4 regions of the Paenibacillus suaedae genome follow, and region 2 is predicted to be linked to each of the others. Evidence: predicted binding sites of a transcription regulator. Region 2 holds the regulator's gene; each other region holds the start of a gene.
What was found. Region 2 encodes Rex, which represses fermentation and respiration genes when NADH is low (regulators of the CRP and FNR family bind a similar motif). Its sites were predicted from a motif close to TTGTGAAATATTTCACAA; they were not measured.
Positions count from the first base shown of each region.

Region 1 (6,247 bases), 880 kb from region 2:
CTTCTCTGCCACGACCTGTATGCCAGGCAGCAATCGGATATGCGCATCGTCCATCGACAAGCGATTCGCTTCAGATACGTCATTCCACATCGAGAACATGCCGCCCTTCACACGCGGATGGCCAAGTGGCAGCGATGTGTTCTCCCACTTATTCGGCTCCCACTCATCGTACAGGAATTGCGAATTCAAGTAGTTTCCGTATAAGGTAGGCACGATGTACATGTATACATTCTGCGAGTTGATGACGTCATAGCCGAGATCTACCGCCTGCTGTGGCGCACCATATGGCTCATACCAGATGTCCATCGTTGCGTCATTGCTAATCGGCGTCGTTCCGGTATATTGGGTCAAGCCTCCCCACATGTGCGGGTGCTTGCCTTTGCTGTTAATATGCTTCACGAGTGTATCCATGTACCAACGGTAGCGCTCGATATCCGGACCCCAATATTCATCCGTGCCAATATGCACTTCTGGCCCGACGAATGTTGGATCACTTCCGTCTATATACTCATTGAATAAGTTCTTGATGAATTCCACGGTTTCTGGCTTAGAAATATCCAAATGGGAATCGTCCCCAAGCGCCGGGTTGTAGGTCGTGAATGCGCGAGAATGTCCGGGTGTGTCGATTTCCGGGATGATATTAATGCCATAGTCCATGCCCATGAGCTGCAAATCCTTGAATTCTTGCTTCGTATAATGCCCACTGGCGCTTGCAAGTCCAGGATAGGTCGTGCTTTCCAAGCGATAAGCTGCACGGGTGCCATCTGCGAATGGCTCCCCGACGTCATCATTCAAGTGAATTTGGAACATGTTCATCTTGTACCATGACAACAGCTTCACATAATCGCGAAGGAAATCAATCGTGAAGAATTTGCGGGCTACGTCGATCATGAGTCCACGCTTCTCATACTTCGGGTAATCCCTTGCTTCACCTCGCGGAATCGTCAAGTCCTTATTCTGCTTAATGATTTGGAGCGCTGTTCTCGTTCCGAAGAAAGCCCCCTTAGCTGATGAAGAGGTAATAGCTACGTAATCCCCTACCTTGAATACATTTCCTTCATTGCCAAGCCATGATAATGACGGATCAATCGACAGATATAAATCCCCAGATTTCGGCGTTCCAGAGACTACTGTAAGCTGGTAACCCGTCAGATCCAATACATCTTCGCTAGTCAGCTCTGCTGCCTTGCGGAGCAAGGACTCATCCTTCGGATTGACTACAATTCGCGAAGACTTCTTCAACTTGAAATTGCCCGAATCCCCATACCATTCGCGCAGAGAAGGGATCACTTCCGGCTCAGGATTGCGATCCGATGTCTGCTTATGCAAGCCTGGAACGATTACGGGGATACTTCCTGACAGCAGCTTCCGGTCTGGACTATTCTGATCCTCCACCTGAATCATCAGATTCACCTTGGCGTCTACTAGCGGTGTACGGATGTTGCCATCACGGTCGATGACAGGAATTCTGTCGCTGCCAAAAACACTGACACTGTAGCCTTCCGGCACTCCTGCAGTGGACCAATCGAGCTTCGTCTGTCCGGCTTGCACCGTGAGCGCTGCCGTCACCTTGTCAATGACAGATTGCAAGTCATTCAATTGATACACCTCAAATTCAAAAAAGGAATAGCCATACAGTACTCCATCGACAGGAGCACGCTTCACACCTTGAAACTTCACATAACGAGCTTCGAGGGAAGGGAAATCAACCGTCTCCACACCACCCTTACATTGGATGAGACCATCGTTGTCCTTCACATTCGTCCAGTTCTGAGCGTCATCCGATACGAGGATCTTGTATGTTTCGGCCGGTGTTTGCCAGCGGATTACGACACGATCGAAAGCTTTTTTCTCTCCGAGATCTACATAGAACCATTGATCATCTTCCTTCGCCGAAGACCATCTTGTGTTCCCTTTTCCGTCTACAGCCAGCTCAGGCCCCAAATAATCCACTTCATTACCAGAGGAAAAGGCTGGCTTATGCAGCGCTAGATTCGTTCCGCTAAATGTAGCATCCGCGAGGAGGCGAGCAGCTTCCTCATTGGAGTCTCCAATCGGATTCGGAAGGATATTGCCATCCTTGTCATACACGACATCTGTAACGCTCGGCGGAGTCCCATCACCCTTATCTCGTTTAGATAGGACTGGGCCTTCATCTTGATGCTCCACCTTTACATTCTCCTGCCCGTTTGGTTGAGCGTACGCCTTAGGCTGCATTACTGTAAGCGTCGAGGTCATAACAACCATCAAACTGAGCAGCATCGAAACCGCTTTCAAATACATAGATCTCTTCATTATTTCCCTCCATCTCATCTAGTTATCGGATAGCATAGTCCCTCCTTCTTCCTCCCTCCAATCTCATCTGCGCCCAATTTCGCAAACGCTTTCTTTTTCTTTCCTCTCTATCATATTACAAAAAAATGCAACTAGAAAGGAGTAACTTTCCAATTGCATTTCTTTTTTTGAATTTCTACTCCGGTATGAATCATTTTGCTCGCTGCTGTGATGCATGAATCGCTTGAGCAAATCGCGCTATTCCTAACCCAATTTCATCCTCATGCGGCCTTGCATACGTAAACCGGACATACCCAGGTTCTGAACCGTAGACCGTACCAGGATTATAGAGAACCCCTCGCTTTATGCTTTCCTCTAGCAATTTTGCATCATGAACGGGGGTTCTCACTTTGCACCATAAGTGCAGCCCTCCCTGTGGAAGGGAGTACGCCACCTCCCCCGGAAGTTCGCGCTGCAGCGCATCGATAAGCAAGTTCCGTTTCTTGAGGAGTTCCTGCCGCAGCCGTACCAAATGGCTGTCAAAATAAGTTTCCGATAGCAAACGTGCGGCGATTCGCTGCGGCAGCACACTCATTCCGAAGTCGATTTGCTGTCGTTCAGCAGCAAGCCGCGTGATAACAGACTGTGGGGCAACCATCCATCCGATCCGCAGGCCTGACGCTACAACTTTGGATAATGAGCCAATATAAATGACGGTATTGTTTGTATCAATCGATTTCAGTGTCGGCGGCGGATTGCCTGTGAAGGACGTCAGGCTGAACGGATCATCCTCTACAATGGGAATGCCTAGGTTGCCGCAAATCTCAAGCAATTGTTCCCGTCTAGAAGGGTCAAGCACACGGCCCGTTGGATTATGATAATTCGGATTCACGAATATCATCCGTATGTTGTGCTCCCGATACAAGGACAATATCCCTTCCGGACATATCCCCTTCTCGTCTACAGGCAGCCGAAACAAGCGCAAGCCCGCCGAGTGAAACATAGGCAGAGAATAATAGTAGGAAGGATCCTCGATCGCGATCGCATCCCCCGGCTGAAGCAATCGACGAGTTATTAAATAGAGCGATTGATGAGACCCTGATGTAACGAGAATCGATGATTCTGTCGTTCGAAAACCGCGATATTGATGTAAAGTGGTGGACAGAACCTCACGCAGCGGCACATAGCCCTGAGGATCGTCATAGCTCATGTCTTCATGCAGCAGATGCTCGCTCAAAAGCATCCGCATCTCTTCATTTGGCGACAAATCGGGTGACAGTTCTCCGCTGGAAAAGTCTATACAGTTGCTGCCCGAATCCAGTGCGGAACGAATCAGTTCGGCGTATACCGGATCAGGCTGCACTAGCTTGCAGCTATCTAAATATTGATGCCAATCTGGCGTTTGTTGAGAGTCTGCCCCCCACTTCGACTTGCTTACCCGAGTACCACTACCGACCATACTCTCGATAATTCCTGCAGCACGCAGCTCTTCATAGGCTTGAACGATAGTGCTTCGATTTACATGTATTTGCTCGGCAAATTTGCGTTCCGATGGAAGGACGCTTCCCGGAGGAAATTCACCGTTATAAATGCTGCGCTCGATATATGCGGCAATCTGCTGATATAGTGGTTGATTGCTGGAACGATCTGGTTGCCACATGGAAATACACCTCTTGCTTTCTTAGTCTGTGATTTTTATCACATATAAATAAGTATATCATTGCTCTTCGTGATCCCGTACTGACCCTTTTCATCGAAACGTTGTCAACTCTGTGTCAGTCTCTTGAACATGGATGACCCCGCCCTGTTGAAATGGATGGCGACATCCCCTCCAGTCTGCTCTAAGATAATGCTGAACGTGAGAACTTCACTCGACTGGCTGCCAGTGCCATATGACAAGAGTATGTACAAATGTGTGCAATGATGTGTGCTGCGATGTACGTACAGCCTCGTCAAGCTCATAACCTAACGCTTTTCTTAACGACTGAATCTTAACGAGTGTCACACTAACAGCACCACATAACGTGAAGACATTCACATTATTCGAATCTCACAGACCTTTTTCTTGTTGCACGACGATCACATTTTCATCACAAGGAGGCCTCTATGGATCAAGTCATTCTCGCGCGAATCCAATTCGCATCAACAACATTATTCCACTACATTTTCGTCCCCATGACGATTGGACTGGCGTTTTTAATCGCCATTTTGGAGACGCTCTATGTCGTCAAGGGCAAGGAGATTTACAAGCAAGCAGCCTTGTTCTGGAGCAAATTATTTCTGATTAACTTCGCAGTTGGCGTCGTCACCGGCATATTGCAGGAGTTCCAGTTCGGGATGAACTGGTCCAATTATTCCCGCTTCGTCGGTGATGTGTTCGGGCCATCGCTTGCCATTGAAGGGCTGCTCGCGTTCTTTATGGAATCCACCTTCATCGGCTTATGGGTATTCGGCTGGGAGCGCTTATCGAAGCGCGTTCATCTCGCTTGCATCTGGATCGTCTCGGTCGGCACCGTATTGTCAGCGTTCTGGATCTTGACCGCCAACTCGTTCATGCATGCGCCTGTCGGATATGAATTCAACAACGGACGGGCAGAGATGAGCGACTTCTTCGCACTTATTACGAATCCGCAATTGTGGCTGCAATTTCCGCATACGCTGTTCGCGGCATTCGCAACCGGCGCCTTCTTCATGGCAGGCGTCAGCGCATGGAAGCTGCTCCGTGGACACAATCCGGACATGTTCCGCCGTTCGTTCCGCGTCTCGATTACCGTTGCCTTGATTTCGTCCGTCATCGTTGCCTACATTGGGCATGCACAGGCGCAGCATCTGCTCACTTCTCAGCCGATGAAGATGGCAGCGGCCGAGGCGCTCTGGGATACGAGTGAGGATCCGGCACCGTTCACGTTATTTGCTACAATCGATACGGAAAAGAAAGAAAACTCGTTCAAAATCCAAGTTCCATATATGCTCAGTCTGCTATCGTACAACAAGCTTAGCGGCAGTGTAGAAGGGATGAATCAGATTCAAGCGCGTTATGAACAGAAGTACGGACCAGGAAATTATATTCCATCGGTTAAAATGACGTTCTGGAGCTTCCGCATGATGGTTGCCGCAGGTGGGCTCATGTGCCTTGTCGGCATTTACGGCCTGATATTATCCCGCAAGAAGAAGCTGGAGCAGCGCCCATGGTTCTTGAAGCTGATGGTTGGCATGATCGCCTTTCCGTTCCTCGCCAATTCGGCGGGATGGCTTATGGCCGAGATGGGTCGTCAGCCGTGGGTTGTGTTCGGAGTTATGCGTACAGAGGACGCCATATCGCCGACAGTTACGGCGGAAGAACTTCTCTTCTCGCTCATTGCGTTCACGACCATTTATGCGGTACTCGCCATTATTGACGCTGTTCTCTTCGTCAAGGTGATACGTAAAGATGAGCAGATGGAAGAACCGGAGGAAGAAGATATGAAGAATTACGATCCATTTGATAAGGAGGTAACGCATGCTATCGCTAAATGAGTTATGGTTCATACTCGTCGCCGTGCTGTTCGTCGGCTTCTTCTTCCTCGAAGGATTTGACTTCGGCGTAGGCATGGTCGCCAGGTTCCTCGGGAAGACGGATCATGAGCGCCGCATCATTATCAACACAATCGGTCCTTATTGGGATGCGAACGAGGTATGGTTAATTACGGCCGGGGGGGCTATGTTCGCTGCCTTTCCGGAATGGTATGCGACGATGTTCAGCGGTTTCTATATCCCGTTCGTCGTGCTGCTGCTGGCGCTTATCGCGCGCGGTGTCGCGTTCGAGTTCAGGGGCAAGATGGATTATGGCGCTTGGAGGAAAGCGTGGGATGCCGCGATTTTCATTGGTAGTCTGCTGCCTCCTTTCCTATTCGGTGTCGTATTCGCCAATATCATTCGCGGTGTGCCGATTGACGGGAACAAAGAAATGGTCGGGAGTGTGTTTGACCTGCTG
Region 1 is NZ_JAVYAA010000001.1:838,297-844,543, reverse strand. Features, by position in the region: gene RQP50_RS03715 (discoidin domain-containing protein) at 1-2,295, opposite strand, end outside; gene pdxR (MocR-like pyridoxine biosynthesis transcription factor PdxR) at 2,486-3,934, opposite strand; gene RQP50_RS03705 (cytochrome ubiquinol oxidase subunit I) at 4,381-5,790, shown strand; gene cydB (cytochrome d ubiquinol oxidase subunit II) at 5,774-6,247, shown strand, end outside.
Region 1: a site for Rex is predicted at 4,297-4,314, ahead of RQP50_RS03705 (cytochrome ubiquinol oxidase subunit I). Genes of this name have one in related genera too.

Region 2 (6,247 bases):
GTGATGGAGTGCTTCGAACAAGAACATCACCTGCTAATCGAAGCAGGTACTGGTACCGGCAAGTCGCTTGGGTACTTGCTGCCATCCATATATCAGAGTGTTTCTCAAGAGAGCAAAGTGATTGTTAGCACTCACACAATCAATCTGCAAGAACAGCTGAGACAGCGTGATTTGCCGCTCTTGGAGAAGATTGTGCCGGTTCCATTTAAGGCATCCGTATTAAAAGGCCGCAGTCACTATTTGTGTTTGAGAAAATTTGAACATAAAATAAGTAATAGAGAGTATGTACATGCACGCGATGATAGTTTGACAGCTGCCCAAATGCTGGTGTGGCTCAGTCAGACGGAGCATGGAGATGACGAAGAACTGCATTTCGTTCATAAGGGTGCAGACTTCTGGGATACCGTTGCCAGTGATAGTGATTCCTGTCTGAATCGCGCATGTCCTTGGTTCCGTCGGTGCTTCTACCACCGGGCGAAGAATGATGCGAATTTATCGGACATTATTATAACGAATCATTCCCTATTGTTTACGGACGTAATTGCGGAGCATCGTTTGCTCCCCGCATACGAGCAGCTTGTCGTAGACGAAGCACATCACTTCGAAGAAACGGCAGGCAAACATTTAGGCATTCACTTGCAATATTTTTCACTCATTCATCCGCTGACCCAATTGTTCAAAGACAGCAAGAATGGTGCGCTTGTATTGCTGCAGCAGCGTCTTCGCTTGTCAGGCAATGAAAAAGCGCTCGTATGGGCTGAAGGGATCGAGAAGCTGTTAACACAGCTTGTCGATGTTAAGGATCAATGGGATCGGCTGCATGAGCTGCTCTATCAAATGCTTCCTTCCATGAATGAAGCGGGGCAGGCGGAAGGCGGGCAAGCTGTTCTCCGGCTGCCATCTGGCAATCGTCCTGATGGATGGAGCTCCGTATCGGAGCTCGAAGGCGATATTCACACGCGTTTAAGTGATATTGTTCGTTCGGGGGAGAAGCTCGTCAATGAATGGAAAGATTATGATGATGATGAAGTGCAGGGCGTCACGGCTGATGTGACAGGTTTATTCAAGGACATAGGGCAGCTTCGCGATGAATTCCGTGAATTTATGCAAGGCAAGGATGCGGATACCGTGTACTGGATGGAAGGCAATCTCCAATACAAGCATAAATCAATGCAAATGTATGCGGTCCCTGTCGATGTAAGCGAAGCGCTGAAGCGATACTTCTTCGAGCCGAAGAAGAGCGTAATCTTAACTTCGGCTACATTGTCCGTTGATAAATCATTCCAATTCGTAGCTGAACAGCTTGGCTTGAAGGATACGGAACGGGATGGTCGTCTAAATACGGTCATACTTCCGTCGCCGTTCAACTACCGGGAGCAAGCACTTGTTGTCATCCCGCGTGACTTCCCTAGTGTGAAGGGAGCATCAGATGCCAAGTTTAACTCGACGCTGATGCAGTCCTTGGCTGATGTAGCCAAGGTAACAGAAGGACGTATGCTTGTCTTATTCACGTCATACCGCATGCTGCGGGATGTGTATGAACCGCTGAAGGAGGCGCTTAGCCTGCATGGCATTCAAGTGCTGGGACAAGGGATTGACAGCGGCAACCGAAGCAAGCTGACACGCCGATTCCGAGATCAGCCGAATTCAGTCCTGCTAGGAACGAGCAGCTTCTGGGAAGGCGTTGATATTCCAGGAGATGCGTTGACATGTCTTGCGATTGTACGGCTGCCATTCCAGCCACCGAATCATCCACTCGTGGAAGCGAAGTGCGATCGGCTGAAGCGGATGAATCAGAATCCATTCCGCAAATATTCCGTCCCACAGGCTGTAATTCGCTTCAAGCAAGGATTCGGCCGCCTTGTGCGTACGACGCAGGATAAGGGAATTGTCATCATTTATGACACTCGTGTAATAGAGACAAGCTACGGCAAACATTTTCTTTACTCGCTGCCTGGCCCAAAAATGGAGCATATGGCAACAGAACAACTTGTACCACGTATTGATACGTGGCTAGACCATAATCAAAGAGGCATTGGAGAGCGATGAGAGGGGCTTGTTCAGAATGAAAGCACTAAAGATATCAGAAGCTGTCGTTCGGCGATTACCCGTGTATTTACGTCATCTATTGGAATTGAAGCAGCGAGAAGTGCTCACAGTTTCTTCTCAAGATTTGGGACAGAAGCTGAACTTGAATCCTGCGCAAATTCGGAAGGATCTAGCGTATTTCGGCGACTTCGGCCGCAAGGGCATTGGGTATGATGTATCGTATTTGATTCAACAAATCAGACATATTTTGAAACTGGATCAAGTTATCCATGTTGGATTGGTCGGTGCAGGTAAATTAGGTCACGCACTCTGTAACTACACCGTATACTTGAAAGATAATATGAAGATCGTTGCAGTGTTCGATGCACAGGAATCCAAAATCAATACCGAGATAAATAACCTGAAAGTTCAGCCGATGTCTGACCTAATTACGACGGTACGCGAGAAGCAAATCCGTATCGGGATTATCACGGTTCCTGCTACAGAAGCTCAGTATGTAGCTGATCAATTTGTAGAGGCGGGAGTAGAAGCGATCTTGAACTTTGCGCCTGTCATTTTGAGGGTTCCTTCGAATATCCGTGTGCATACTGCCGATTTTACAACGGATTTGTTCAGTTTGGCTTATTATTTATCTGATAATGGAAAGGAAGTACCCGCCGAATGACACACCGAATCATTATTAAAAACGGCATGTTCGCCGATTTGTCTCCAACTGCGAAGCAGTCCTCATTCCATGGGTTCATGGTTGTTGAGAATGATCGCATCGTTCATATTGGATCGGAGCTGCCAGAGCAATATGCAGCAGCTGATGCTGAAATCATCGATGGCAAAGGTCTATTCTTCATTCCAGGCCTTGTTAATACACATGGGCATGCTGCAATGTCATTGCTACGAGGGTATGGTGATGACTTGGCGCTTCAGACATGGCTGCAGGAGAAAATGTGGCCAATGGAAGGCAAGTTCACGGCCAATGATGTCTATTGGGGAACAGCTCTGTCTGTGATCGAAATGCTGAAGGGCGGTACAACAACCTTCGTAGATATGTATGACTACATGGACGAAGTAGCGAAGGTATGTGAGCAATCCGGTATCCGTGCATCGCTTATGCGCGGTGCGATTGGCTTATGCCCAGAGGATGTACAGCGCGAGAAGCTGAACGAGGCGATTCAATTCGCGAAGGATTGGAATGGGAAGGCAGATGGCCGCATTCGTACGATTATGGCGCCGCATGCTCCGTATACTTGTCCTCCAGCCTTTATTGAGAGCTTCGTACAGGCTGCTCATGATCTGGATTTGCCATTGCACACGCATATGTCAGAGACAAAGGCAGAAGTTGAACAGAATGTGAAGGATTATGGAATGCGTCCGGTTGCGCATTTGGAGAAGCTCGGATTCTTCTCCCGTCCTTCCTTCGTTGCGCATGCTGTTCATTTGACGGACGAAGAGATTGAGACGCTTGCGAAGTATCAAGTTGCGGTATCCCACAATCCAGGAAGCAACCTTAAGCTTGCGAGCGGTGTCGCTCGTGTTCCTGAGATGCTGCGTGCGGGTGTTGTTGTATCCTTGGGTACGGACGGTGCAGCAAGCAACAACAATCTGGATATGTTCGAAGAAATTCGCCTTACGGCCTTGATTCATAAAGGGGTGTCCGGCGATCCAACTGCAGTTCCTGCTGCAGAGGCGCTGCGCATGGGTACGATCTATGGCGCGCAGACCATTCGTCTTGACGATATTGGAGCGCTTGAAGTAGGCATGAAGGCTGACTTCGTTGCGGTAGATATTGATCAGCCTCATTTCCTGCCACATACCGACTTGGTATCCCACATGGTATATTCAGCGTCTGCGAAAGATGTCAAGCATGTATGGGTTGACGGCAAGCAGGTTGTGAAGAATGGGGAATGTTTGACGATGGATGAAGAACGAATCCTTCGCGAGGCGCAGCAATGCTTTGATGGCTTGCTGGCAAGATAGGCAGGAGGAGAATTCATGCAGAGAAGACGCGTACGCCGGAGGTCGCATTGGAAGTGGTTGATTCCGGTACTCGTTCTCTTATTTCTAGTCGGATTGTTCTTCGCCACTTATCAGTATGTGCAATACATCAATAAGGACGAACGGGTCAAGGAAGCGGAAATAATAAAGCGGGCGAATGAAGCAGTGAAGCTCGTAAATGTGACAGAAGTGGAGAAGGGTGTATGGGATCAAGTCGTATACATGGTGCGGGGAACTGACGAACATGGTAAGGAGCAGACCGTGTGGGTACTCCCTGATAAGGTAACTCCTATGGCGGAATCAACCTCTAAAGAGACGATTCAAGCCCAGATAGAAGCCCAATATCCAGATGCGGATGTAATCCGCATTACGCCAGCATTTAAGGATGATCAATATGTATGGCAGGCATTGGTCAAACGCAAGGATGAACAAGGGGTTGTTCATTACTTCTATCATTTCTATTCATTTGCGAATGGTTCCTCAATAGGGGATGTCTATACGCTGCCTAATAAATAACGTATTCAATGTTAGCCAATAACGATTAATAGGCGATTTTGCGGCGCTGCTGCTTTGCATATGACGTACATATTGTACGCTATACGAAGCAGCAGCGCTTTTTGTATTGGAGTAACTCCATTTCGATGGCAATCATGGTACACATTACATCCATAGTTGAAGTGACATATGTGATATACTCTTGATATATCAGAAATAGATTACTAGGGGTATTGATATATATTTGCAACAGGAGGTTTCAGCATGGCGAAAAAGATTCGAATCATGCCTACTTTGCTCATTATGGTCACGACAGCTGTTGTACTATTTGGAGGTTGGACACTGTATGAACGTAATTTCGTGAAGCAGCCTGTGGAACGAGTATTGAAGCAGCATGCTGAAATTACGCAGTATGATGTTCAATGGTATCCTGATGCGCTGCAAGTGAAGCTGAAGAGCAAGGATGGCACCAATATTAGCAGCCTGATTGAAAGAGTGTCGGACGAGCTGCAACAGAATTCGAGCGGGAAAAAAGTACAATTGGAATACTTGAATGATGAGAGCACGCCGCTTATCGATAAGTTATGGTCACGTGCAATGTTCGACATTGCAGATGCAATGGTACATCAGAAATACAGCGATATTCCTGTTAGGTTGAAGGAACTGCAACAGCAAAATCCAGGTATTCAGATCCAAACTGAAATGGATTCACGATATGTGTATATTCAACTCAAGGATGAGAAAGGAAGCAAGACCGTATTGCTTCCTTTGCAAGCATCGCCTGTGGGGGTATGGCCTAATGAAAAAGCAACGGCAATCCGTTCGTAGTTGGGAATTGGCATTAGGGATCGTAATCCCAGCAATATTATTTGTCAGTTATCTTGGAGTTAATATATGGCCGGTCATCGCGGCAGTTGCCGCGATTAGTGCTCTTCTGCTGTTTGTAAATCGCAGAGGACAAGCTGGCTTGGCGCGTTCGTCAGGGCGTGCGAAGTCAGGCAATAATCAGATTAGTGAAATGAGCTTCGAGCGTATTGGCGGGCAGGATAGAGCCAAGAATGAATTGATTGAAGCTCTTGATTTTCTGGTACGGCCAGATGACATTCGTAAATTCGGGATTCGTCCAATGAAAGGGATATTGTTAACTGGCCCCCCAGGAACGGGGAAAACGTTAATGGCGAAAGCATCTGCTCATTATGCAGACGCGATATTTATTGGTGTGTCAGGCAGTGAGTTTGTTGAGATGTATGTCGGTGTCGGAGCGGGACGTGTACGAGAGCTGTTCAAGGAAGCAAGACAGCGTGCAGAGAAAGAGAAAAAACAAAATGCAGTTATCTTCATTGATGAAATTGATGTGATCGGCGGCAAGCGTGAAGGTGGGCAACAAAAAGAGTATGATCAAACGCTCAACCAGCTGTTGACGGAGATGGATGGACTGTACGCAGATGAGTCACCGCGTATTCTGGTAATGGCGGCCACGAACCGTAAAGAGATGCTGGACAGTGCATTGCTGCGCCCAGGCCGTTTTGATCGTCATATCCAAGTAGATATGCCGGATAAGAAGGGACGCAAGCATATTTTGGAGCTGCATGCTACGAATAAGCCACTGGCGGAAGAAGTAAGTCTGGAGCAAATCGCAGAAGAAACGTTCGGCTTCTCAGGCGCTCAATTAGAGAGCGTCCTGAATGAGGCGGCTATTTATGCAATGCGTCAG
Region 2 is NZ_JAVYAA010000001.1:1,719,325-1,725,571, forward strand. Features, by position in the region: gene dinG (ATP-dependent DNA helicase DinG) at 1-2,049, shown strand, start outside; gene RQP50_RS07725 (redox-sensing transcriptional repressor Rex) at 2,066-2,713, shown strand; gene RQP50_RS07730 (amidohydrolase) at 2,710-4,020, shown strand; gene RQP50_RS07735 (hypothetical protein) at 4,036-4,554, shown strand; gene RQP50_RS07740 (quinolinate synthase) at 4,798-5,361, shown strand; gene RQP50_RS07745 (AAA family ATPase) at 5,333-6,247, shown strand, end outside.

Region 3 (6,247 bases), on a different contig from region 2:
CTACGAGCTTTATCAGCGGGCGCAAGCTTGTGAAGCGGACTCCCTTCAATAACTGTGCTAGCTTACGATCCTTGCGAGTCATATTGAACAAATACCCGTACATGCTAGGGAACAGCTTCACCCATTGTACGAAGCAATACGTGCCGACACTGTGCAAGTGAGGAGATACCTGCTCCATATAATCAACAACGTGTACATCTGCTTCTGTGCCGTACCAACGTTCAGCCGTTTCTTTAATTGCTTGTGCAGTCTGCATATGGCCGTGGCCAATCGAGCCTGATAGTACAAGCACCTTCGCCCTGCCCGGTGTGGACGGTGCTTCCATCCGTTCGAACATGTTCATAACACTCCTTCGCCGTAATTGAGTCTTCGTCTATATATTCGATTGCGCTGATCTGCCAATCGTTTCCTTGTTATCTGGTACTAATATCGTATCCTAACTCCCTATTCATGAAAATGGCCCTCAGTTCGGTTATATCCTAGACCTGAGTCGGGCATGCTGTCCGGACTCTATTCCAGTTCTATCCGCTATTGGTCCTATTTATGGGGATTTTCAGCTTTTTTTATTACTTACCTTTTCCAATGGGATTTGACCCAAAATTAAGTAATTGTTCTATAATGAACGAGAAGGTCTGAGAAAGGTGTGAGTCTGGCATGCAGCATAAGCTGTTGATCGTAGAAGATGACGCTTCTATTGTAGAAATGGTATCGGATTATTTGAGTAGGGAAGGATTTTATGTAGTGACCGCAACCAATGGTGAAGAAGGCATGGCCAAGTTCACCTCTGACACATACGATATGATGATTGTCGATCTGATGATGCCGAAGCTAGATGGATTTGAGATGATTAAGCTTGTTCGAGAGCGGAGCGCAATCCCAATTCTCATTATGTCCGCGAAGGACAGCGATGTAGACAAGGCACTCGGACTTGGCTTCGGCGCAGATGATTATATCGCGAAGCCCTTCTCGATGCTAGAAATCTCTGCGAGAATCAAGGCGGCAATTAGACGTGCAACGAAGTACGTTCAGATCGATGCGGTGAAGCCAATGCCCGAACAGAACGTCATTCAGGCAGGCCAACTGCTAATCGATCTTGATAATTATCTTGTACAGAAGCAAGAAGAAACTATGAAACTCACTTCCAAAGAATTCGATATTTTAAAGTTATTCGTAACCAACCCGAATCGTGTGTTCACAAAAGCACAAATATATGGATTTGTATGGAACGATGAATACTATGGCGATGAAAATGTCATTAATGTTCACATTCGCCGGCTGCGGGAGAAGATAGAGGACGATCCGTCGAATCCTACCCATATTAAGACCTTGTGGGGGATCGGCTACAAGTGGGAAGGTTGAGCAATGATGATAACGGGCCTTTTATCTATATGTATGGTAATCCTGTTGATCGTAGTCTACACGCAGCATGTGAATCATTCAAGACGCAATCAGCAATTAACAGAAATTCAAAAAAAGCTGGAACAAATTCATCGAACACAATCTGCGGAGAAGCTCCTGCTGTTCACGGATGATAAGCAGATTATTGGGGTCATTGAGCAAATAAATGAATTACTGGTCGATCATGAGAAGGCACTGGCGAATTATGCGAAGACGGAGATCGCGATGAGGAAGATGATATCGAACATCTCTCATGATCTGAAGACCCCGCTTACCGTTGTACTTGGTTACTTGGAGACGCTGAATCTGAGCAGTGAGCGCATCAGTGACGAAGAACGGAATCGCCTGCTCACACGGGTGCATGGCAAGACGGTAGAAGTGATAGAGCTTATACATACCTTTTTTGATTTAGCGAAGCTAGAATCTGGGGACAAGCATGTCGAGCTGACTCGAGTCGATATGAGCGAGCTATGCCGCAAAAATATTCTCCAATTTTATGAGCGGCTTACAAAGAGGGGGTTCGAGGTTGATATTCAGATTCCGGAAGCTTCTCTCTATGCGAGAGGGAATGAAGACGCACTGGATCGCATACTGAACAATCTCATCTCCAATGCGATAGAGTATGGGGCTGATGGCCGTGTGCTGGGCATAGCTCTGCGCAGTGATGATACGCATCTGTTCGTTGATGTATGGGATCGTGGCAAGGGGATTCCGGAACAGCACCAAGACCGTGTTTTTGAGCGCATGTATACACTGGAGGATTCCCGCAACAAAAATTACGAAGGCAGCGGATTGGGGTTAACGATCACGAAGCGGCTCGCTGAATCAATGGGCGGATCAATAGAACTCCATAGTAAGCCTTTTAAGAAAACGATTTTTACAATTAAGCTCCTGCGAATGTCTTGAGGTATTCTACGAGAAACCGGTCAGTGCTGGCTGTGAATGAATAGACGGTTCAGGTCTGATGACGTCGAAGGAAGGGTCACGAGGTTCGAAGAGATTTTGCTGTGCTGTAACCAGTATGGCACTCTGCGGACCTTATTTGTATGTCAAGACGGAAAGAACGTAAGGAATTCGTAAGGATTAGGTAAGAAATAAGAAATAGCTAATCGATACAATGAAGACATCAGAAGAGATGAGAGGGGTAAATGAAATGACCTTCCTTGTACGGACGCATCGATTGACGAAGAATTATCAAGGCAAAGATGTCGTATCGAATGTGAGCATGAATATTAAGAAGGGCGAGATATACGGATTCCTTGGCCCCAATGGGGCGGGGAAGACAACGATTATGAAAATGATGACGAATCTCGTGCAGCCAACGAGTGGTGAGATTGAGATGTTCGGCGAGAAGATGACACCCTCATCCTATTCCTTGCTATCTCGCATGGGGACAATTATTGAGCAGCCAATCTTCTATGATCGTCTTACTGCGCAGGAGAATCTGGAGCTTCATTGCGAATACATGGGCTACCATAATAAGAAGGCGATTGAGGAAGCACTGGAACTGGTAGGACTGAACGGCATTGAACGCAAGCAGGTGAAGGACTTCTCCCTCGGGATGAAGCAGCGTCTAGGCATCGCGCGGGCCATATCGATCAAGCCAGAGCTGCTGCTCCTGGATGAGCCGATTAATGGTCTGGACCCAATTGGGATTAAGGAGATACGTGACCTGTTCAAGAAGCTGTCACGCGAGTTCGGCATTACGCTCTTGATCTCCAGCCACATCTTAGGGGAAATGGAGCTGGTTGCAGACACGATCGGTGTCATTAACCATGGGGTGCTGTTGGAGGAAGTGCCCATGGAGCGGGTTCGGGCGCAGCAGTCCGAATTCATTGAGGTCATCACTGATAATGCGAGCAAGGCGGCCTATGTGCTTGAAGAAGTCATGCATATTTCGAATTTCCGTATTACAGACAACCGGATCATCCGCATCTATCAATCGGGGGTGTCTCAGCAAGATATTACGAAGGCATTTGTTATGAACGATGTCATGGTAGAGTCTGTCCATAAGAAGCATCATTCCTTGGAGGATTACTTTATGAAGCTGTTGAATGGAGGGGATGCTCGTGAATAAGCTCATTCGACTGGAACTGAAGAAATTCCGGTTTGCTACCTATATACGTACGGCCATGTATGTCACGATCGGGATTTTCCTCTTTATTTTGCTTGGAATCTATGGGGATACACAAGGTATCGCGTTCCATGATATATCCGAGGTATTCGGTATCATCGATACGTTTGTGAAGGTATCCTTCATTATTACGGCCTCGGTATTGCTAAGCCGAATGGTTATTGATGAGTTCAAGAGCAAGTCTATAACGGTCATGTTCATGTACCCGATTCCACGGAAGAAGCTCATAACAGCTAAGCTAATCATTGTGGTCTTGTACACCTTTATTGCCATTATTCTAGCAAATATTGTACTTATCAGTGGATTCCTCTTATACAATTCTTATGCGCACACTGTACCTGGCACGGCGACAATAAGTATGGTTACGCATCAAGTGTCAACTAGTGTTATCAACTCCTTAGCAGCAAGCTGCTTAAGTCTGATTCCATTATGGTTCGGCATGCGCAAATATTCAGCGGCTGCGACCATTACGAGCTCCATTCTAATTGCAGGCTTTCTAGGCTCGTCGACTGGCGGATTTACCTTGTGGTCCATTATCGCAGTGCCATTTGCTTTTGCTGCGCTTGGTATAGTGATTGGTTACTTGACGATTCGCAAGATTGATACGATCGACCTGTATAAATAAAAATAGATGCAGCAAAATACCTTGTTGTGACAGCGATGTGACATGCCCAAATTCGTGACAAATTTCAGAATAACTTTTGGTAAAAAGGTGCAGCACATTGCGGGCTGCTTGTAAAGGGGAAAGAAGGCACAATGTCTTTTTTCTTCTTTTTTTCACTTTTTTTCGACATATTTGTGAAATTCGACACAATGTTCTTATTTTGATCAAGTAATTGCTTTAAAATTGTGATTAATATCACATTGCAGCGTTTCTGTATCTGACAGAATACAACTGGAACATGTAATCAACGTCATTGATACCGTGTTCGACGCAGGTATTACAGCCTATTCAGCATAGGAATGAGAGTATAAATAGAAAGGTGGAAGGACAACGATATGTGGGATACGATCTTATTATCGCGCATTCAGTTTGCATCGACGACGATTTTTCACTTCTTCTTCGTACCGGTATCGATTGGTCTAGCATTGCTCATCGCAATGATGGAGACGATGTATGTCGTCAAGGGAAATGAAGAGTACAAGAAGATGACGAAGTTCTGGGGGAAGCTGTTCCTCATTAACTTCGGTGTCGGTGTTGTCACTGGTATTATTCAGGAATTCCAGTTCGGGATGAACTGGTCGAACTATTCTCGCTTCGTCGGAGACGTATTTGGTGCGCCGCTTGCGATTGAAGCATTGCTGGCATTCTTTATGGAATCAACGTTTATCGGATTATGGATATTTGGATGGGATCGCTTATCGAAGAAGGTGCACTGCTTGTGCATTTGGCTTGTAGCCATTGGTACAACGTTGTCCGCCTTGTGGATCTTGGCGGCGAACTCCTTCATGCAGCGTCCGGTCGGATTCGAGATTAACAATGGCCGTGCGGAAATGAACGATTTCTTCGCGCTGCTGACAAATGGTCAGCTGCTTGTTGAATTCCCGCATACGATTTTCGGTGCATTTGCAACAGGAGCGTTCCTCATCACTGGGGTGAGTGCTTATAAACTGCTGAAGAAGCAGGACGTTTCTTTCTTCCAAAAATCGTTCAAGATTGGTGTTATCGTAGCTACGGTCTCTTCCATTCTGGTTGCGGTTTTCGGTCACCAGCAGGCACAATATTTGATGCATACCCAACCAATGAAGATGGCGGCAAGTGAAGGCTTGTGGGAAACAAGTGGCGACCCTGCACCGTGGACGGTATTTGCAGCCATTAATACAGACAAGCAAGAGAACAGCATGGAATTCAAAGTTCCATACTTGCTTAGCTTCCTATCTTATAGTAAGTTCTCCGGTGAAGTTCGCGGGATGAAGGAACTGCAAGCGGAGTATGAACAGTTGTATGGCCCTGGCGATTACATTCCGCCGGTGAAGACAACATTCTGGAGCTTCCGCATCATGGTTCTTGCCGGAACATTGATGATTCTGCTTGGCATGTATGGCTGGTTCTTGGCAGCACGCAAGAAGCTGGGCAATCCGAATAAGTGGTTTATGCGTTTCATGCTCTATGCAATCTCATTGCCGTTCATTGCGAATACAGCAGGCTGGATTATGACGGAAATTGGTCGTCAGCCGTGGACGGTATTTGGTCTCATGCGGACAGAAGACAGTATTTCGCCGAGCGTGTCGGGCGGTCAAGTGCTATTCTCCCTTATCGCATTCTCGACAATTTACACCGTACTTGCTATCGTGCTTGTGTATTTGTTCGTTCGTGTCATCAAAAAGGGTCCGAATGAAGTAATGAAGGCAGAACATTCGAATGACCCGTTTGATCAGGAGGGACAACATGTTATCTCTTAATGAATTGTGGTTTCTACTAGTTGGAGTGTTGTTTGTCGGATTCTTCTTCTTGGAAGGCTTCGACTTCGGTGTCGGCATGTCGACGAAGTTCTTGGCCCGTACAGATGGGGAGAAACGCGTATTAATCAACTCGATCGGTCCGTTCTGGGATGCCAATGAAGTATGGCTGCTTACGGCTGGCGGGGCGATGTTCGCTGCGTTCCCGAACTGGTATGCTACGCTGTTTAGTGGATATTACACGCCATTTGTCGTTTTGCTGCTTGCATTAATTGGACGCGGTGTCGCATTCGAATTCCGCGGCAAGAAAGAGAC
Region 3 is NZ_JAVYAA010000005.1:130,464-136,710, reverse strand. Features, by position in the region: gene RQP50_RS20085 (MGDG synthase family glycosyltransferase) at 1-337, opposite strand, end outside; gene RQP50_RS20080 (response regulator transcription factor) at 655-1,359, shown strand; gene RQP50_RS20075 (sensor histidine kinase) at 1,369-2,304, shown strand; gene RQP50_RS20070 (ABC transporter ATP-binding protein) at 2,552-3,475, shown strand; gene RQP50_RS20065 (ABC transporter permease) at 3,468-4,157, shown strand; gene RQP50_RS20060 (cytochrome ubiquinol oxidase subunit I) at 4,532-5,935, shown strand; gene cydB (cytochrome d ubiquinol oxidase subunit II) at 5,922-6,247, shown strand, end outside.
Region 3: a site for Rex is predicted at 4,329-4,346, ahead of RQP50_RS20060 (cytochrome ubiquinol oxidase subunit I). Genes of this name have one in related genera too.

Region 4 (6,247 bases), 190 kb from region 2:
ATTTCTTGCTCATCTTATTGCATAATAGACTAAGAAACCTGTATGTTTATAGGTAGAGAAGGCAAGAAAGTGAGTTGACGTAATGAAAAGACGATGGCTACGCATTCGCAACTACGCCGAACACTCCAAAGTTCTTGTTGTACTGATGTTGTTGATATGCATAATCACTGCTTGCTCCAAGACAACTGAGCAGGAGCAGCAGGCAGAAGAGCAATCTAGTCCGGCTTCGAAGGTGACAGTTACTATCGAGGGCGGTTCCTATATACCGAACTTGTCAGAACGCATTGAAATTGATTGGAAGTCAGGCATGACCGTTACCGATTCCTTGAAGCAGACAGGAATTGTAAAGATCTCTGAAGAGGATGGTGTGATCATGTCCGTCGGAGATGTTGCCCTGGATACGAAGATGGGATGGGGCATCGTGGTCAATGATGAAGAACTTAGGCAACCTGCAGCGATGGAGAAGATCGTTGGCCCCGGTGATACAGTTGTTGTGTTTGTGAAGCGAATGGATGTCAAGACGAATTCCCTGCCTGCTGCAGGACTGACATTGAGTATCGACGGAGGCACTACGATCCCAGAAATGACCAATACCTATGTGGTCAGCTGGAAAGAGAATATGAATGTAAACGATTTAATTGATGAGTTTGCACAAATCTCCTTGTCAGATGACGGCAAGCAAGTGCTGCACATCGGTCAGCGGAAAATGGAAAAAACGATAGACTTTGCCTTAAAGGTAAATGGGAAGAAGATGACGGTGGTCGAGGGACGGAAGCTTGTTCTGAAGCCAGAGGACCAGATTGAATTCATCATCACTCCATAAATGATGCATATCCATACAGTCCTCAATGTGAGCGCGGGACGCGCGTCTCATGTTGGGGGCTTTTTTGCGTTGAGATGCATGATGTGCACGATCCTTGACAAAGACATCATTTATAGAATTTTCCGCTCGTTTATTCATTTTCCCCGCAAATTTCTTGTGTCCTTGTTTTTGTATTGCAGATTGAGAGCGGTTTCTGGTTAACTAGAAATAGATATTTTTGTTAGTACAATGGTTCGATTTCATCAATGAACAGACAGAGGAGGATAAGCGAGATGAGTGAAACCATTCAGCAACAGGCAGAACAACGTGAGGATGAGCAGATCGTTCAGCAAGGGGTACATAACTTCAGTGCGGAGGACGAATGGGTGAAGCCAGATCGCCCTGAGTTGCTTGAACAGCTGGAATGGTTCAAGGATCAGAAGCTGGGCTTAATGATGCATTGGGGAACCTATTCCCAGCTCGGTATTGTAGAGTCGTGGGCGCTTAGTGATGTCGATGAAGAGTGGTCGCGAGATAGTGTGGATTGGGATTATGATGCCGAAGAGCTGAAGCAGCAATACTTCGATCTAAATAAGACATTTAATCCGCTGCGCTTTCAGCCTGAATTATGGGCGGATCTTGCTGTTGAAGGCGGCTTCAAGTATTTGATTTTTACGACGAAGCATCATGATGGTTTTTGCATGTGGGACACAAAAACAACAGACTATCGGATAACGGGTGCACAGACGCCATTCCATACCCATAAGTACGCAGATGTATGTAGGCATCTTTTTGATGCATTCCGTGACAGAGGATTGGCGATTGCAGCCTATTTCTCTAAGGCGGACTGGCATACACCTACCTATTGGGCACCAGGGATGGAGCGAAGCAACCCAACGTGGCGGGGCCCGTCCTATAATCCGCAGGAGTATCCTGAATTGTGGGAGCAGTTCGTTCAGTTTACTCATGAACAGATCATGGAGCTGTTAACAGACTACGGACGTATCGATGTATTGTGGTTGGATGCTGGTTGGGTATGCAAGGAGAGCCGCGTATCTCAGGATATTCGTCTCGGAGAAGTCGTGGAGAAGGCTAGAGAGAAGCAGCCATGGCTGCTATCTGCCGACCGTACGGTTGGAGGGCCATATGAGAACATTATTACGCCGGAACAGACGATTCCAAGTGATGCGATGAATGTACCATGGGAAAGCTGCATTACAATGGGAACATCCTTCTCCTTCCGTTTTGAGGACAAGTACAAGACAACCCGGCAGCTTGTTCATATTCTGATGGAGGTAGTCGCCAAGGGAGGAAATCTGGCTCTAAATGTTGGGCCACAGCCGGATGGTCGGATTCCTGAGGGTGCGATTGCTCGCATCAAGGAACTTGGCGCGTGGATGGGCACCTATGGGGAAGCTGTCTATGGAACGCGCATCTGCGCTCCTTACTTTACACAGCGCTGCGCCTTTACACGTAAGGACGATACGGTATATTGCACGTATTTATATCCTTCTGAAGATACTAATGTTAACGATAACATCATTCTTCCGTATACAGACAAGGTAACGGCAATTCATTTGGTAGGGACAGAGGAGAAGCTTCCGTTCCATTCTGACGAAGCAGGATTGCATGTAAAGCTGCCCGCACATGAAGTAGGGGGCAAGGCACCAATTGCACATGTTTTCCGTCTCACAGCGAATTAAGTGTATTAGAAGATCAGTGAGGTAAGTACAGTGGGTAGGGAGTAGAATGGAATGGACATGTTCCTTATTCATACCGGGAAACCGTTAGCAGTACCCTATCTGTAGAGGTAAACAGAAGTAAGGCCCTCATGCCATGAACTTGCATGAGGGCGTTTTGTATTAGATGCGGCAAATTTCATTCGGGCACATTTCACAATGACATACTTCCCGCAGGTGTTCTAATTCGCGAATGACAATCATACCATTCTCATATTCAATAACATCGCGTTTGCGAAGATCGCTTAACATACGATTGACGCTCTCACGAGTAGCGCCGATCATATTCGATAGATCGGTATGTGTAATTTTTTTGTTGATCAGGAGACCGCCGTCTTCTAATTCTTCACCGTAAGTATTGGACAATCTGATGAGAGTGGAGCATAGCGCGCCAGGTTTACCATACATCATTAGATCGCGGAACTTGGTCTGAGTCAGTCGGTGATGGATACCCATCCACTTCATGAAATCAATTGAGAAGTCGCAGTGCTGGCATATGAGAATCTCAATATCCTTCTGCTCAATAAGCAATACCTCAGCTTCTTCAAGGACTTCCGCTGTGAAAGTGTGCTTTGTACTATGGAATGGATCAACTTGGCCGACCAAATCCCCAGCTTGATACATGTACAGGATTAGCTCTTTGCCTTCATCCGTAGACTTTGTGATTTTTACACGTCCGCTCTTCAGGAGGAACAGCTTATCAGATAGATCTCCTTCCCAGAAGAGATGAGAGCTGTCAGGATAGGTACGTTCTTTACCGATATTGATTAATCGTTCTACATTCTGTTCTGAGAAACAAGAGGTATTGCAGGGCTCTCCAAATTTGTCGGTGATGTTAGTCACTCTGTTCCCCTCCAATTTACATATTTCAAATTTTAGTAATTTTGACCCAAAGAATTCCATGTGACAAGTTTCACTATATGAATACGTATTACTATCATGGATGTTCCGCACGCAGTTGTCAATTTATTTACGATTAAAATTATTTACAGTTTGGTTAAATCGAGTGATTAATATCACGCCAATCAAATAAAATCGGGGAGAAATAAAAAAATAAGCAAAATCAATCAATGTTGTGAAAATAATCACATACCAATACGAAAAAGATGGGTACAATGAAAGTGTGAAATGATTCACAAACAATTGTGTCCAACACGAACCTCAGAAAAGGATCGTAACAGAACAGCAGACACACCGTATAGAGAAACCCTTTCTTAGGTTCATTGCAAGGTATCCATGAATGGAGGCGGAGAGAATGGCGACAAAACAAGAAACGAAACCAACTGTAGAGAAAAAAACGGAGCAAGTCGATGTTACGAAGCACATTCAGCAACTGATTGACCGCGCTAATAAGGCGCAGGAAGCATTTATGGACATGAACCAAGAGCAGATCGACAAGGTCGTACAGCAAATGGCACTCGCTGGCTTGGATAAGCATATGATGCTTGCCAAGATGGCTGTTGAAGAAACGGGCCGCGGTGTGTATGAAGATAAAATTACGAAAAACATTTTCGCAACTGAATATATCCACAACTATATCAAGTATGACAAAACGGTAGGTGTCATCGAGGACAATCCGCAGGGTGCTTATATGAAGATTGCGGAACCGGTTGGAATTGTCATGGGGATTACGCCGGTAACGAACCCAACTTCAACAACCATGTTCAAGGCGCTCATCGCAATAAAGACACGCAACCCGATTATTTTCGGCTTCCATCCATCCGCTCAGAAATGCAGTGCGGAAGCAGCTCGAATCCTGCATGAGGCAGCGGTGAAATATGGTGCTCCTGAGCATTGTATCCAATGGATTGAGTATCCGTCGATGGATGCGACTAACGGCTTGATGAACCACCCTGATGTGGCGCTAATCCTGGCGACAGGCGGTGCTGGTATGGTTCGCTCCGCTTATAGCTGCGGCAAGCCTGCCCTAGGCGTTGGCCCAGGCAACGTGCCATGCTTCATCGAGAAGACGGCAGATCTGAATCAAGCGGTAACGGATTTGATTCTGTCCAAGACGTTCGATAATGGCATGATCTGCGCATCCGAGCAAGCTGTCATCATTGAAGAGCCGATTTACGCGCAAACGAAGAAAATGATGACCGCTCAGGGCTGCTACTTCTTGAACAAGGAAGAGACCGGCAAGCTCCAAGCGATGGCAATGAAGACAGACACCTGTGCGGTGAATCCGAACATCGTGGGCCAATCTGCAAAGAAAATTGCTGAGATGGCCGGACTTCAAGTACCAGATACAACGAAAATACTTGTAGCTGAGCTGGATGGTGTGGGGCCGAAGTTCCCACTGTCTGCAGAGAAGCTGAGCCCCGTGCTTGCTTGCTACAAGGTGAAGACCGCAGAAGAAGGCGTTGACCGCGCGGCTGAAATCGTGGCCTTTGGCGGCATGGGTCACTCTTCGGTCATCCACTCGAATGATGACGAGGTAATTCGTAAGTTCGCCGACCGTCTGCAAACAGGCCGCATTCTGGTCAACTCTCCTTCTACTCATGGCGCGATTGGAGACTTGTACAACACCAATATTCCTTCGTTGACACTTGGCTGCGGATCGTATGGCCGCAACTCAACTTCTTCGAACGTAACAGCGGTCAATTTGCTGAATATTAAACGGGTGGCGAAGCGTACAGTGAATATGCAATGGTTCAAGGTGCCAAATAAGATTTACTTCGAGAAGGGTGCAACACAGTACTTGGCGAAGATGCCGGATATTAGCCGTGTCATGATTGTGACCGACCCAATGATGGTGAAGCTGGGCTACGTGGAGAAGCTGGAATACTATTTGCGTCAACGTCGCAACCCAGTCGTCATTGAAGTGTTCTCGGATGTCGAGCCAGATCCTTCGACGAAGACAGTGGAACGTGGTACAGAAATGATGCTCAGCTTCGAGCCAGACTGCATTATCGCCTTGGGCGGCGGCTCGCCGATGGATGCAGCGAAGGGCATGTGGCTATTCTACGAACATCCAGATGCTGAATTCGATAACCTGAAGCAGAAGTTCTTAGACATCCGCAAGCGTACATTCAAGTATCCACGTCTTGGCCAGAAGGCGAAGTTCGTCGCAATTCCAACGACTTCGGGTACTGGTTCGGAAGTAACCTCGTTCGCGGTTATTACGGATAAGGAAAAAGGCAATACAAAATATCCGCTAGCTGATTATGAGCTGACGCCGGACGTAGCGATTATTGACCCAGAGTTCGTGTACAGCTTGCCGAAGACGGCAGTTGCTGATACAGGAATGGACGTTTTGACGCACGCGATTGAAGCGTATGTATCGGTAATGGCAAGCGACTATACTGATGGTCTGGCAATAAAGGCCATTCAGCTCGTGTTCGAGAACTTGGTGAAATCTCATCATGAAGCATGTCCGAAAGCTCGCGAGAAAATGCACAACGCATCGACACTTGCTGGTATGGCATTCGCGAATGCGTTCCTAGGCATCAACCACAGCTTGGCGCATAAATGGGGGGCGCAATACCATACTGCACATGGTCGCACGAATGCGATTCTCATGCCTCATGTCATTCGCTACAATGCGAAGAAACCAACGAAGTACGCTTCGTTCCCGAAATACGACCACTTCGTAGCAGATGAGCGCTACGCGGAAATTGCACGCATCCTCGGTCTTCCATGCCGTACAACGGAAGAGGGCGTGAACAGCCTTATCAACGCAATTCGGGAATTGAACCGCGAACTG
Region 4 is NZ_JAVYAA010000001.1:1,531,221-1,537,467, forward strand. Features, by position in the region: gene RQP50_RS06760 (hypothetical protein) at 83-823, shown strand; gene RQP50_RS06765 (alpha-L-fucosidase) at 1,096-2,505, shown strand; gene RQP50_RS06770 (Crp/Fnr family transcriptional regulator) at 2,665-3,384, opposite strand; gene adhE (bifunctional acetaldehyde-CoA/alcohol dehydrogenase) at 3,797-6,247, shown strand, end outside.
Region 4: a site for Rex is predicted at 3,663-3,680, ahead of adhE (bifunctional acetaldehyde-CoA/alcohol dehydrogenase). Genes of this name have one in related genera too.